Regions from separate parts of the Streptomyces sp. NPDC006516 genome, predicted to be linked through region 1. Evidence: riboswitches for the same ligand, from Rfam matches in the RefSeq annotation. Region 1 holds a riboswitch; each other region holds the start of a gene.
What was found. Region 1 has a riboswitch for cobalamin ahead of cobN (cobaltochelatase subunit CobN). Riboswitches for the same ligand answer to the same signal wherever they lie in the genome.

Region 1 (4,023 bases):
CTTCGCCGGGTCCATCGCGGCTATCTGGGCGTGCTCGTCCAGCAGTTGTTCGAGGCGGGCGATGTCGCCGTAGCTGTCCGCGCGTGCCATGGGCGGCACGAGGTGGTCGACGAGGGTGGCGTGCACGCGGCGCTTGGCCTGGGTGCCCTCACCGGGGTCGTTGACCAGGAACGGATAGACGAGGGGGAGGTCGCCCAGCGCGGCGTCGGGGCCGCAGGCGGCGGAGAGGCCAGCGTTCTTGCCGGGCAGCCACTCCAGGTTGCCGTGCTTGCCGAGGTGGATCATCGCGTCCGCGCCGAAGCCGTTGTCGTCGGCGGACGCGGCGATCCAGCGGTACGCGGCCAGGTAGTGGTGCGAGGGCGGCAGATCGGGGTCGTGGTAGATCGCGATCGGGTTCTCGCCGAAGCCGCGCGGCGGCTGGATGAGGATCAGCAGGTTGCCCCGGCGCAGGGCCGCGAGCACGATGTCGCCCTCGGGGTTGCGGGACCTGTCGACGAACATCTCGCCGGGTGCCGGGCCCCAGTGCTGCTCGACGGCCTCGCGGAGTTCGGCGGGCAGGGTGGCGAACCAGCGGCGGTAGTCGGCGGCGGGGATGCGGACCGGGTTGCGGGCCAGCTGCTCCTCGGTGAGCCACTCCTGGTCATGGCCGCCGGCGTCGATGAGCGCGTAGATCAGCTCGTCGCCGTCGCCCGAGACCAGGCCCGGAATCTCTTCCTCCGGCCCGAAGTCGTAGCCCTCGGCGCGCAGCCTGCGGAGCAGGGCGACGGCGCTGGCGGGGGTGTCGAGGCCGACCGCGTTGCCGATGCGCGAGTGCTTGGTCGGGTAGGCGGACAGGACGAGCGCGATCCGCTTCTCGGCGGCGGGGATGTGGCGGAGTCGCGCGTGCCGTACGGCGATCCCGGCGACCCGGGAGGCGCGCTCGGGGTCGGCGACGTACGCGGGCAGGCCGTCCTCGTCGATCTCCTTGAAGGAGAACGGGACGGTGATCAGGCGGCCGTCGAATTCGGGTACGGCGATCTGGGTGGCCGCGTCGAGCGGGGAGACGCCCTCGTCGTTCTCCTCCCAGGCGGCGCGCGGGCTGGTGAGGCAGAGCGCCTGGAGGACGGGGACGTCCAGGCCGGTCAGGGCGCCCGCGTCCCAGGACTCGTCGTCCCCGCCCGCCGACGCGGTGGCGGGCTTGGTGCCTCCGGCCGCGAGAACGGTCGTCACGATGGCGTCGGCGGCCCGCAGTTCCTCGACGAGCTCGGGTTCGGGGGTGCGCAGCGAGGCGACGTACAGCGGGAGGGGGCGGGCGCCCGCGTCCTCCACGGCGGTGCAGAGCGCCTCGACGAACGCGGTGTTCCCGCTCATGTGGTGGGCCCGGTAGTAGAGCACCGCCACGGTCGGGCCGTCGACGTCCCGGGCGGTCCGCTCCAGCGGTCCCCACGCGGGGGCCGGGGCGGGCGGCTCGAACCCGTGGCCGGTGAGCAGCACGGTGTCGGAGAGGAAGCGGGCCAGCTGCTCCAGGTTGGCGGGGCCACCGTGCGCGAGGTAGGCGTGGGCCTCGGCCGCGATGCCGATCGGCACGGTGGAGGCGGCCATCAGCTGGGCGTCGGGGGCCTGTTCGCCGGTGAGGACGACGACGGGCCGGCCGGTGGCCAGCACCTGGTCGAGCCCTTCCTGCCAGGCGCGGACACCACCGAGGAGACGTACGACGACGAGGTCCGTGCCGTCCAGGAGCTGCGGCAGGTCCTCGACGGAGAGCCGGGACGGGTTCGCGTAGCGGAAGCCGACCGGACCACCGGAGGCACGGGCGCTCAGCAGGTCGGTGTCGGACGTCGACAGGAGCAGGATCATGCGGCGTCAGCCCTTCCTCGGGGTGTCCACGCCCCGGGCGGTTTGTCGGACGGCGGGAGTTCCTGACTCGCACGGCCTTCGCGGGGCCGGGCTCACAGTGGCGGGACCGCGCCGGAATCTCACCGGGCTTCCTCCCATGTCGCCGTCTGGCGATGGCGGGCCGAACGGACCGCCGCTAGGCATAGTAGGCGTCGGGTGGGGGGGTCTGACCAGACGGCCCCGGCCCGGACGGGCCCGAAGTGCTCCGGCCGGACCGTCCCGAGGCCCGGCAGGGCCCCAGGGTTCTGGCCGGCGGCGTGGGTGCCGGGCCCGTGGTGAGGTGTCCCGTAGGTCACAGTGACCGTAGGGGTGCGTCCCGGTCACGGTCGGTATGCTCGCCGCCATGTCCGCCTCCCCCCTGACGCCCCGGTCTCCGGGCACCGCGTGCACCCGGAGCAGCGGTGACGCGTGCCCCGGCGCACTGCGGCTGCACCGGGCGGACGACGGTGCGCTGGCGCGGATCCGCATACCCGGCGGGGTGCTGACGCCCCGACAGGCGGCGGCGCTGGGGCAGGCCGCCGAGCGGCTCGGTGACGGTGAGTTGCATCTCACGTCGCGGGGGAACGTGCAGGTACGCGGACTCGCCGAGGACTGCGGTGCGGAGCTGGCCGGTCTGCTGAGCCGGGCCGGGCTGCTGCCCTCCGAGCGGCACGAGCGCGTGCGCAACGTGGTCGCCTCCCCGCTCTCGGGGCTGGACGGCCTGGGAGCCGCCGACGTCAGACCATGGCTGACCGAACTGGACCGGCTCCTCTGCACGAGCGACCGGGCCACGGCTCTCTCCGGACGCTTCCTGTTCGCACTCGACGACGGCCGCGGCGACGTGGACGCCCTCGGCGCGGATCTCACACTCATAGGCCACGCCGCCGGTGACGCACTCCTGCGCATCGGAGGCGGCGAGGCCGTCCTCCGCGTCCCCCGCGCCGCCGCCCCCCGCGCGGCGCTCCTCGCCGCCGAGGCCTTCCTGGACGCGGCCGAGGAGACCGGGGCCTGGCGGACGAAGGACCTGCGTGCCGAAGCGGTCACCGCGCTGACCGGCGATGTCGTACGCCGGTTCGGGCCGGCCGGCATCACCTGCGTGACGGGGATCCGGCCCCGGCCGCCCGAAGCCCTGGCCCCGGCCCCCGGACGCGTCCCGGGCCCCCCGCACGAGGCCGCTCTGTCCGTGGGGGTACCGCTGGGCCGGCTCGGCCCTGCGCAGTGGCGGCTGCTGTCCGGCGCCGGTGAACTGCGCCTCACCCCCTGGCGCGGAGCCGTCCTCACCGGGATCCCGCCCGCGCGGGCGGACGAGCTGCTGACCGAACTCTCCGGAGCCGGGCTGATCACCGGCCCCGGCTCCCCCTGGACCGGTGTCGGGGCCTGCATCGGCCGCCCCGGCTGTGCGAAGTCGCTGGCCGACGTACGGGCCGACGCGGGGGCCGCCGTCGGACCCGCTGGACGGCTCCCTGTGTACTGGTCCGGGTGCGAACGCCGGTGCGGCCACCCGCACGGGGAGTGGATCGACGTGGTCGTCACCCCCGGCGGACACCGGATCTCCCATGTGCGGGGAGACCGAAGCACCGAGGCTGCAACGGTCCGGGACGACCCGGCCGCGCTCGCCGCCGCCGTGGCGGCCGCCCGGGACACGCACACCTGACCATCCGGTACGACCCCCCTGTTCGATGAAGAAAGCGACAGCACTGTGCATCAGTACGAGAAGGACGGACCGGCGATCTACCGCCAGTCCTTCGCCACCATCCGCGCGGAAGCGGATCTGGCAGGGCTGCCCGCCGATGTGAGCCAGGTCGCCGTCCGCATGATCCACGCCTGCGGCATGGTCGACCTCGTACGCGATCTCGCCTTCTCGCCGAACGCCGTGGCCGACGCCCGCGCGGCCCTGCGGTCCGGCGCGCCCATCCTGTGCGACGTGGCCATGGTCGCCAGCGGGGTCACCCGGAAGCGGCTGCCCGCCGGCAACGAGGTGATCTGCACTCTGTCCGACCCCGCGGTCCCCGGGCTGGCGGCCGAGCTCGGCACCACGCGCAGCGCCGCCGCGCTGGAGCTGTGGCGGGACCGGATGGAGGGCGCCGTCGTCGCCGTCGGCAACGCCCCCACCGCGCTCTTCCGCCTGCTGGAGATGATCGAGGAGGGTGCCCCGCGCCCCGCCGCCGT
Region 2 (4,023 bases), on a different contig from region 1:
TGCCCAACACCAGCCCGGCGGGCGGAGCCAAGTCCGGCCTGGTCGCCGCGCGCCTGGTGGCCGACGGCTCGGACCACGGGGTGCGCCTCTTCCTCGTACACCTCACCGACGCGGAGCGCGCGCTGCCCGGCGTCCGGGTGCGGCGGCTGCCGGCCCGGATGGGCAGCCCTGTGGACCACTGCCTGACCTCCTTCGACGAGTTGTTCGTGGAGCGGGACGCGCTGCTGGAACCCGACGAGCCCGACGGGCCCCCGGGCGAGTTCCGGACCGGCCCCGGGGACAGGCGGCGGCGCTTCCTGACCTCGATCGGACGGGTCACCCACGGCCGGGTCTCGATGAGTGCCTGCGCGGCGGGCTCGGCCCGCGCGACGCTGGCGGTCGCCGTGCGGTACGGCGGCCACCGGATGATCTCCGGCTCCCGGCGTACGCCGCCGGTACCGGTCAACGCCCACCGGACCCACCACGGACCGCTCGCCTCCGCCATGGCCACGGTCTTCGCCATGAGCCTGCTGCACCGCAGGGCCCAGGAGCGATGGGAGAGCTGTACGGAAGGGGAAGGCCGCACCGAGGCGGGGAGGCTCGTCGACGTCGCCAAGGCCTGGATCACCTGGCGGGCCCGCGAGGTCATCGTCGAGAGCCGCGAACGCTGCGGAGCGCAGGCCCTGCTGGAGAACAACGGCATGACCGAACTCGTCACGGGCGTGGAGGGCGCCATCACGGCGGAGGGGGACAACATCGCCCTCTACGCCAAGGCCGCGGCCGACCTGCTCCTCGCGGACCGGCCCGCCCGCGTGGACGCCGCCCCCGCAGCGGAGCCGGGCGACCTCTCCGACCCGCGCTTCCTGGTCCGGCTCCTCGCCGCGATCGAGGACATCTGGTTCACCCGCGCCAGGGCACGCGCGCTGAGGGTGCCCGGCGCCGAGGCCCTCGCGCAGTGGAACGCGGCTTCCGGGCCGGCCCTGCGCGGCGTGGAGGCCTATGCGTACCGCCATGCCGCTCAGGCATACGCCGAGGCTCGCGCCGCCCTGCCCGAAGGTGCGGCCAAGGAGCGGCTCGGGGAGCTGGAGCGGCTGTTCGCCACCCAGTGGGTGGCGCGCAACAGCGGCGACCTGCTGGCCGCGGGCCTGCTGAGGGGCGATCAGGCCGAGGCCCTGGCCGAGATCACCGAGGAACTGATCACCGCCGTCGCGGAGCACGCCCCCCAACTGGCCGACTCCTTCGCCCTGCCCGCCGAACTGCTGGCCGACTGGCCGATCGCCGGACCCGGCTACGCCGACGCCTACGACGACCCCAGCGGACCGTGGAACACCGCCCGGACGGACGCCCCATGAGCGCCTCGCACCCGGCCGGTGGTGGGTGGTCCGCAGGGGTCCGGGTGATGGAGGGTCTGGAGATCCTGGGGCTGCGCATCGTCCTGCTCGCGTACTGGGGCACGGTGTCCGCACTCTCCGTCCTCACCCAGGGGAACGCGCCTTCGCCGGACAGAGGCGAATCGGTTCGCCCCAAGGGCTGACCGCCTCGCGACCTGCCCGGGCTGAGAGCCCCTACAAGGCCCAGCACCGTGGGCCCGGCCGGGGAACTGCCGACGCGAAGGGGACGTCGGTACGACAGGCATGTCGGCACGAAAGGCATGTCGGCACGGAAGGCTGCCGGGACGGGGGGACCCGCCGGTAGAGAGGCCGCCGGTACGGAGGCCGCCGGTACGGAGGGGCGGAGGGCGACGGCCGCTCCGCCGTACCGGCCAAGGCCCCGCCGGTGGCCGCCGCGCCGCGTGATAGCTTGCAGACGCCAGTCACACTCCACGTGGAGTCAGGGAATCCGGTGCGAATCCGGAGCTGACGCGCAGCGGTGAGGGGGACGGGCGGGGCCACGGCCACTGGGACACCCTCGGGTGCCCTGGGAAGGCGCCCCGTCCGGACGAACCCGAGTCCGAAGACCTGCTGGCACGCCGCTTCCGTACCGGGAGCGGAACTCCGTACGGGCTCCGCGCATGAGCCCAGAGACGCCGAGGGACTCCGTGCCGCCCATAGCCAGCACCGTACGCCGAACAGCCGTGCTCCTGACGGGACTCGTCCTGCTGACCGCCTGCGGCGGCGGCAGCGGCCCCACCGAAGCCGCGTCGGACGGGAGCGGCGCCGGCTATCCGGTGACGCTGAAGAACTGCGGACGTACCGTCACCGTCGAGGCCGCTCCGCGCCACGCGGTCTCCCTCGACCAGGGATCGACCGAGATCCTGCTCTCCCTCGGGCTCGCCGACCGGATCGCCGGCACCTCGACCTGGACCGACCCCGTGATGAAGGGGCTCGAGAAGGCCGAGGCGAAGATCCCCCGCATCGCGGAGAACCGCCCCTCGTCGGAGAAGGTCCTCGCCCAGGAGCCCGACTTCGTGAGCGCCTCGTTCGAATCGACCCTGGGCAAGGGAGGCGTGGCACCTCGCGAGCAGTTCGAGGACCTCGGAGTACCGACCTACGTCTCGCCCGCCGACTGCGCGGCCAAGGACAACAGCGGCAGCGGCGACGGCTCCCGTACGAAGCCCCTCACCATGGACAGCGTCTACACCGAAGTGCGAGAACTGGCACGGGTGTTCGGTGTACCGGAGCGAGGTGACGCCCTCGTCGCCGGCCTCGAGGCCCGGATCACCGAGGCGACGGACGGCATCGACGCCTCCGGCACCTCGCTCCTCTACTGGTTCGCCAACTCCGAGGCCCCCTACCTGGCGGGCTGCTGCGGTGCGCCAGGCATCATCACGCGCGAGCTGGGCGCGGAGAACGCCTTCGACGACACCCACGAGGAGTGGCCCCAGATCAACTGGGAGACCGTCGCCGACCGCAATCCCGACGTCCTGGTCATCGGTGACCTGACCCGGAAGTCGCAGACGGCGGAGAGCGCCGCCAAGAAGATCGCCTTCCTGGAGTCCAACCCCGCGACGAGGAACATGGACGCCGTCCGGAAGAAGCGGTACGTCCTGCTCAGCGGGCAGGCCATGAATCCCGCCATCCGGACCGTGGAGGGCGTGGAGCGTGTCGCGGCCGGGCTGCGCTCCTTCGGGCTCGCGGGGTGACCGGCACCGCACAGGCCCCGGAGGTACGCGTCGGTCAGGCGCCCTTGGCGGGCAGGGCGGCCGGTGCCCGCGCCCTGCGGCAGGGCTTCGTGTGGGCCGCGGGCGTGGCCCTCCTGCTCCTCTCCGTGGCGGTCGCCGTGACGATCGGCCCCGCCCGCATCTCCGTCCCCGACGTCTGGTCGGCGGTCGGCTCGCACCTCGGTCTCACCGACGCGCGGCTGACGCCGATCCGCGACGGCATCATCTGGAATCTGCGTATGCCCCGCACGCTGCTCGCCGCGGTGTGCGGGGCCGGGCTCGCGGTCTGCGGCACGGTCATGCAGTCGCTGCTGCGCAACCCGCTCGCCGATCCGTTCGTCCTCGGTGTCTCCTCCGGGGCGTCCACCGGCGCGGTCGTGGTCGTCGTGCTCGGCATCGGTGGGGGAGCGGTGTCGATCTCGGCGGGGGCCTTCGCCGGGGCGCTGTGCTCCTTCGCCCTCGTCCTGCTGCTCAGTCACACCCTCGGCGGTTCCACCGACCGCGTCGTCCTCTCCGGAGTCGCGGCCATGCAGCTCTTCTCCGCACTCACCTCCTTCGTCGTGATGACCGCGGCCGACGCCGAGCAGACCCGGGGCGTGCTGTTCTGGCTGCTCGGCTCCCTGAGCGGGGTGGGCTGGGGGGACGTGTGGATGTGCTCGGCCGTCCTGGCCGTGACGCTGTCGATCTGCCTGGGCCACGCCCGAACCCTCGACGCCTTCGCCTTCGGTCAGGAAGCGGCGGCGGCCCTCGGGGTGCACGTGGCCCGCACCCGGATCGTGCTGCTCTGCACGACCGCGCTGCTGACGGCCGCCCTGGTCAGCTCGGCCGGCGCCATCGGGTTCGTCGGTCTCGTCCTGCCGCACGCCGCCCGGGCACTGGCCGGTTCGGGGCACCGGCGGCTGCTGCCCCTGACCGCCCTTGCCGGAGCCGTGTTCCTGGTCTGG
Region 3 (4,023 bases), on a different contig from region 1:
TCATGTCCGCCGGCTGGTCCTCGATCAACGGCGGCACCGTCGTCACGAAGATCCTGCTGCCCGCGATCGCCGCGCCCCTCGTGGCCGGTATCGCCGCGCTCCTGGCCACGAGGCTGACGTACCGCCTCAACCGGAAGATGACCGACGAGGCGCAGCTCAAGTCGACGGCCAAGGGGTACCGCGCCGGTCAGATCGCCTCGGCCGGTCTCGTCTCGCTCGCCCACGGCACCAACGACGCGCAGAAGACCATGGGCATCATCACCCTGGCCCTGGTGACCGGCGGCGTCCTCGCCCCCGGCTCGAACCCGCCGGTCTGGGTCATCGCCTCCGCCGGTATCGCCATCGCGCTGGGCACCTACCTCGGCGGATGGCGCATCATCCGCACCATGGGCAGCGGCCTCACCGACCTGCGTCCGCCGCAGGGCTTCGCGGCCCAGACCAGCGCGGCCACGGTCATCCTGGCCTCCTCGCACCTCGGCTTCTCCCTCTCGACCACCCAGTCCTGCTCCGGTGCCGTCATGGGCGCGGGCCTCGGACGCAAGGGGGGCGTGGTCCGCTGGTCCACCGCCTCCCGGATGTTCATCGCCTGGGGTCTGACGCTCCCGGCCGCCGGTCTGGTCGGAGCGGGCGCCGAGTTCCTGACCAAGCAGGGCTCCTGGGGCGTCGCGGTGGTCGCCGTGCTGCTCGTCGTGGGGTCCGGCGCCATCTGGCTCCTGTCGCGCCGCAAGCCGGTCGACCACACCAACGTCAACGCGACCGAGGGTGAGCCCGCGGGCGTCGTCACGACCGCCATCGCGGCCGTGAGCCCGCCGCCCGCCGGCGTGAGCGTCCCGGACCTCAAGACCACCATCCACGCCCCGACGGCCGAGACCCCGGCCGAGCGGCCGGCCACGGTGTAAGGACAGATCCACATGAACATCGACTGGGCAGCTCTCGCGTCCGTCTTCGGCGTCAGCCTCGTGGTCACCGTCGCACTGGTCGGCCTCTTCACCCTCGGCATCACGGGACTCGCGAAGCAGGCGTCCACGACGCAGGCCGGCGGTACCGGTGTCCTGGCGCGCACCGGCGCGTACGCCTGCTTCGCGCTGTGCGCGGCGGCGGTGGCGTACGGCATCTACCTGATCGTCGCCTGACCCCTGGGCGGACCCGGCCGGGCCGGACACACCCCGTGTGTGTCCGGCCCGGTGTGCGTCTCAGCACACTGAAGCCCCGCAGGTCAACGGCAGGTTGACGGGCCTTCGTGGGGCGTGGTGGACTGCCGGAGCCATTTACGGCGACAGGAGAGGAAGCCGGTGCGAATCCGGCGCGGTCCCGCCACTGTCACCGGGGAGCAGCCTCCACACGGAAGTCACGGTCCGCAGACGCGGACTGGAAGGCCGGAGGAACTGCGGATCCGGGAGCCAGGAGACTCTCGTCGCCGGTCACGTCGAACCAGGGCGCGGACCCTGAGTGAGGACATACGCCATGTCTGGCTGCCCTGCGTCGGTCACCGCACCGCCACCCGCCACGAAGGCCCTTCGAGGCGCGACGGCCGGCTGAGCCGTGCGAGCCGACCGCATCTTCGTGTACGGCGCCGCCGCCGGCCTGATCGGCGACCTGCTGCTCGGTGATCCCCGGCGGGGCCACCCCGTCGCCGCCTTCGGGCGTGCCGCTGCGGGCGTCGAGAGCCGGCTGTGGCGCGATCACCGCGGCTGGGGCGCGCTGCACACCCTTGTCTGCGCCGGAGGCGCCACGGCTGCCGCGGCACTGGCCACCCGCGCCGTACGGAACCGCCCGGCCGCCGCCGTGGTGCTGACCGCCGCCGCCACCTGGTCCGTCGTCGGTGGCACGTCGCTGGGCCGCGAGGCGCGCGCGGTCGGCGGGGCGCTCGCCGCAGGGGACGTCGAGGCGGCCCGGGAGCGGCTGCCGCACCTGTGCGGGCGCGACCCGCAGGCCCTGGACGCGCAGCAGATGGCCCGCGCGGTGGTGGAGTCCGTCGCCGAGAACACCTCGGACGCCGTCGTGGGCGCGCTGGTGTGGGGGGCGCTCGGCGGTGTACCGGGCCTGGTCGCCTTCCGCGCCGTCAACACCCTGGACGCCATGGTGGGGCACAGGTCGCCCCGCTACCGGCGCTACGGCTGGGCCTCCGCGCGGCTCGACGACCTCGCCGGCTGGCCCGGCGCCCGGCTGACCGCGGCGCTCGCCGTGGCCTGCGGGGGGCGCCCGCGCGAGGCCGTCCGGGCCTGGCGGGCCGACGCGGACCGGCACCCGAGCCCCAACGCGGGCCCGGTGGAGGCCGCCTTCGCGGGGGCGCTGGGCGTGCGTCTCGGCGGGACCCTGGCGTACGGCGGGCGGGTCGAGCACCGGCCGGTGCTCAACGGGGAGGCCGGCCGCGAGGTGCGGGTCACGGACATCGAACGCGCGGCGCGGCTCTCGCGCCGGGTGAGTGTGCTGGCCCTCGCCGTGTGCGCGGCAGGGCGGCTGGCCATGGGGCGGAGGGGCAGATGAGCGGCGGGCTGCTGGTGGCCGGCACCACTTCGGACGCGGGCAAGAGCGTCGTCACGGCCGGGATCTGCCGTTGGCTGGTGCGCCAGGGAGTGAAGGTCGCGCCGTTCAAGGCGCAGAACATGTCGCTGAACTCCTTCGTCACCCGCGAGGGCGCGGAGATCGGCCGGGCCCAGGCCATGCAGGCGCAGGCGGCCCGGGTGGAGCCGTCGGCGCTGATGAACCCGGTGCTGCTCAAGCCCGGCGGTGACCGCTCCAGCCAGGTCGTCCTGATGGGGAAGCCGGTCGGCGAGATGAGTGCGCGCGGCTACCACGGCGGACGCCAGGAGGCGCTGCTCGGGACGGTCGTGGACTGCCTGGAGCAGCTGCGGGGCACGTATGACGCCGTGATCTGCGAGGGGGCGGGCAGTCCTGCCGAGATCAATCTGCGGCGTACGGACATCGTGAACATGGGCATCGCGCGGGCCGCGCGCTTTCCCGTCCTGGTGGTCGGCGACATCGACCGGGGCGGTGTGTTCGCCTCGTTCTTCGGTACGACGGCGCTGCTGAGCGCCGAGGACCAGTCGCTGATCGCCGGGTACCTCGTCAACAAGTTCCGCGGGGACGTCTCGCTGCTGGAGCCGGGCCTCGACATGCTGCTCGGGCTCACGGGGCGGCGCACGTACGGGGTGCTCCCGTACGCCCACGGGCTGGGCATCGACGAGGAGGACGGGCTGCGCGTCTCGATGCGCGGGACCGTGCGCGAGTCGGTCGTGGCGCCCCCGCACGGCGAGGACGTGCTGCGGGTCGCGGTGTGCGCCGTGCCGCTGATGTCGAACTTCACCGATGTGGACGCGCTGGCCGCCGAGCCCGGTGTGGTGGTGCGGTTCGTGGACCGGGCCGAGGAACTGGCGGACGCCGATCTCGTGATCGTGCCGGGGACGCGGGGCACCGTGAAGGCGCTGGCCTGGCTGCGGGAGCGGGGCCTGGCTGACGCCCTGGTGCGGCGGGCCGCGGAGGGACGGCCGGTGCTGGGCATCTGCGGCGGGTTCCAGGTGCTGGGCGAACGGATCGAGGACGACGTGGAGTCCCGGGCCGGACTGGTGGAAGGGCTCGGGCTGCTGCCCGTACGCGTCCGCTTCGGCCGGGAGAAGGTCCTGGAGAGGCCTGCCGGTTCGGCGCTCGGGGAGCCGGTGGAAGGTTACGAGATCCACCACGGCGTCGCCGATGTCCACGGCGGTGAGCCGTTCCTGGACGGGTGCCGGGTGGGCTCGGTGTGGGGGACGCACTGGCACGGTTCCCTGGAGAGCGACGCGTTCCGGCGGGCGTTCCTGGCCGAGGTCGCGCGGGCCTCGGGCCGGCGGTTCACCGCGGCGCCGGACACGAGCTTCGGGGCGTTGCGGGAGGAACAGCTGGACCGGCTGGGGGACCTGATCGAGGAGCACGCGGACACGGACGCGCTGTGGCGGCTCATCGAGCGGGGGGCGCCTGCGGGGCTGCCGTTCCTCGCGCCGGGCGCGCCGCCCGTGCCGGAGCCACGCGCCGCCCGGGCGCCGGGCG

Region 2: linked by a shared signal. The riboswitch ahead of ABZY45_RS31265 (ABC transporter substrate-binding protein) and the one ahead of cobN (cobaltochelatase subunit CobN) in region 1 are both predicted to bind cobalamin.
Region 3: linked by a shared signal. The riboswitch ahead of ABZY45_RS05675 (cobalamin biosynthesis protein) and the one ahead of cobN (cobaltochelatase subunit CobN) in region 1 are both predicted to bind cobalamin.

The regions. Positions count from the first base shown of each region.
Region 1 is NZ_JBEXPD010000007.1:99,901-103,923, forward strand. It holds gene cobN (cobaltochelatase subunit CobN) at 1-1,836, opposite strand, end outside; cobalamin riboswitch at 1,870-2,025, opposite strand; gene cobG (precorrin-3B synthase) at 2,207-3,508, shown strand; gene ABZY45_RS20420 (precorrin-8X methylmutase) at 3,554-4,023, shown strand, end outside.
Region 2 is NZ_JBEXPD010000016.1:149,844-153,866, forward strand. It holds gene ABZY45_RS31255 (acyl-CoA dehydrogenase) at 1-1,331, shown strand, start outside; gene ABZY45_RS31260 (hypothetical protein) at 1,328-1,513, shown strand; cobalamin riboswitch at 1,773-1,960, shown strand; gene ABZY45_RS31265 (ABC transporter substrate-binding protein) at 1,991-3,061, shown strand; gene ABZY45_RS31270 (iron chelate uptake ABC transporter family permease subunit) at 3,106-4,023, shown strand, end outside.
Region 3 is NZ_JBEXPD010000001.1:1,286,796-1,290,818, reverse strand. It holds gene ABZY45_RS05685 (inorganic phosphate transporter) at 1-899, shown strand, start outside; gene ABZY45_RS05680 (hypothetical protein) at 912-1,133, shown strand; cobalamin riboswitch at 1,282-1,411, shown strand; gene ABZY45_RS05675 (cobalamin biosynthesis protein) at 1,543-2,487, shown strand; gene ABZY45_RS05670 (cobyric acid synthase) at 2,484-4,023, shown strand, end outside.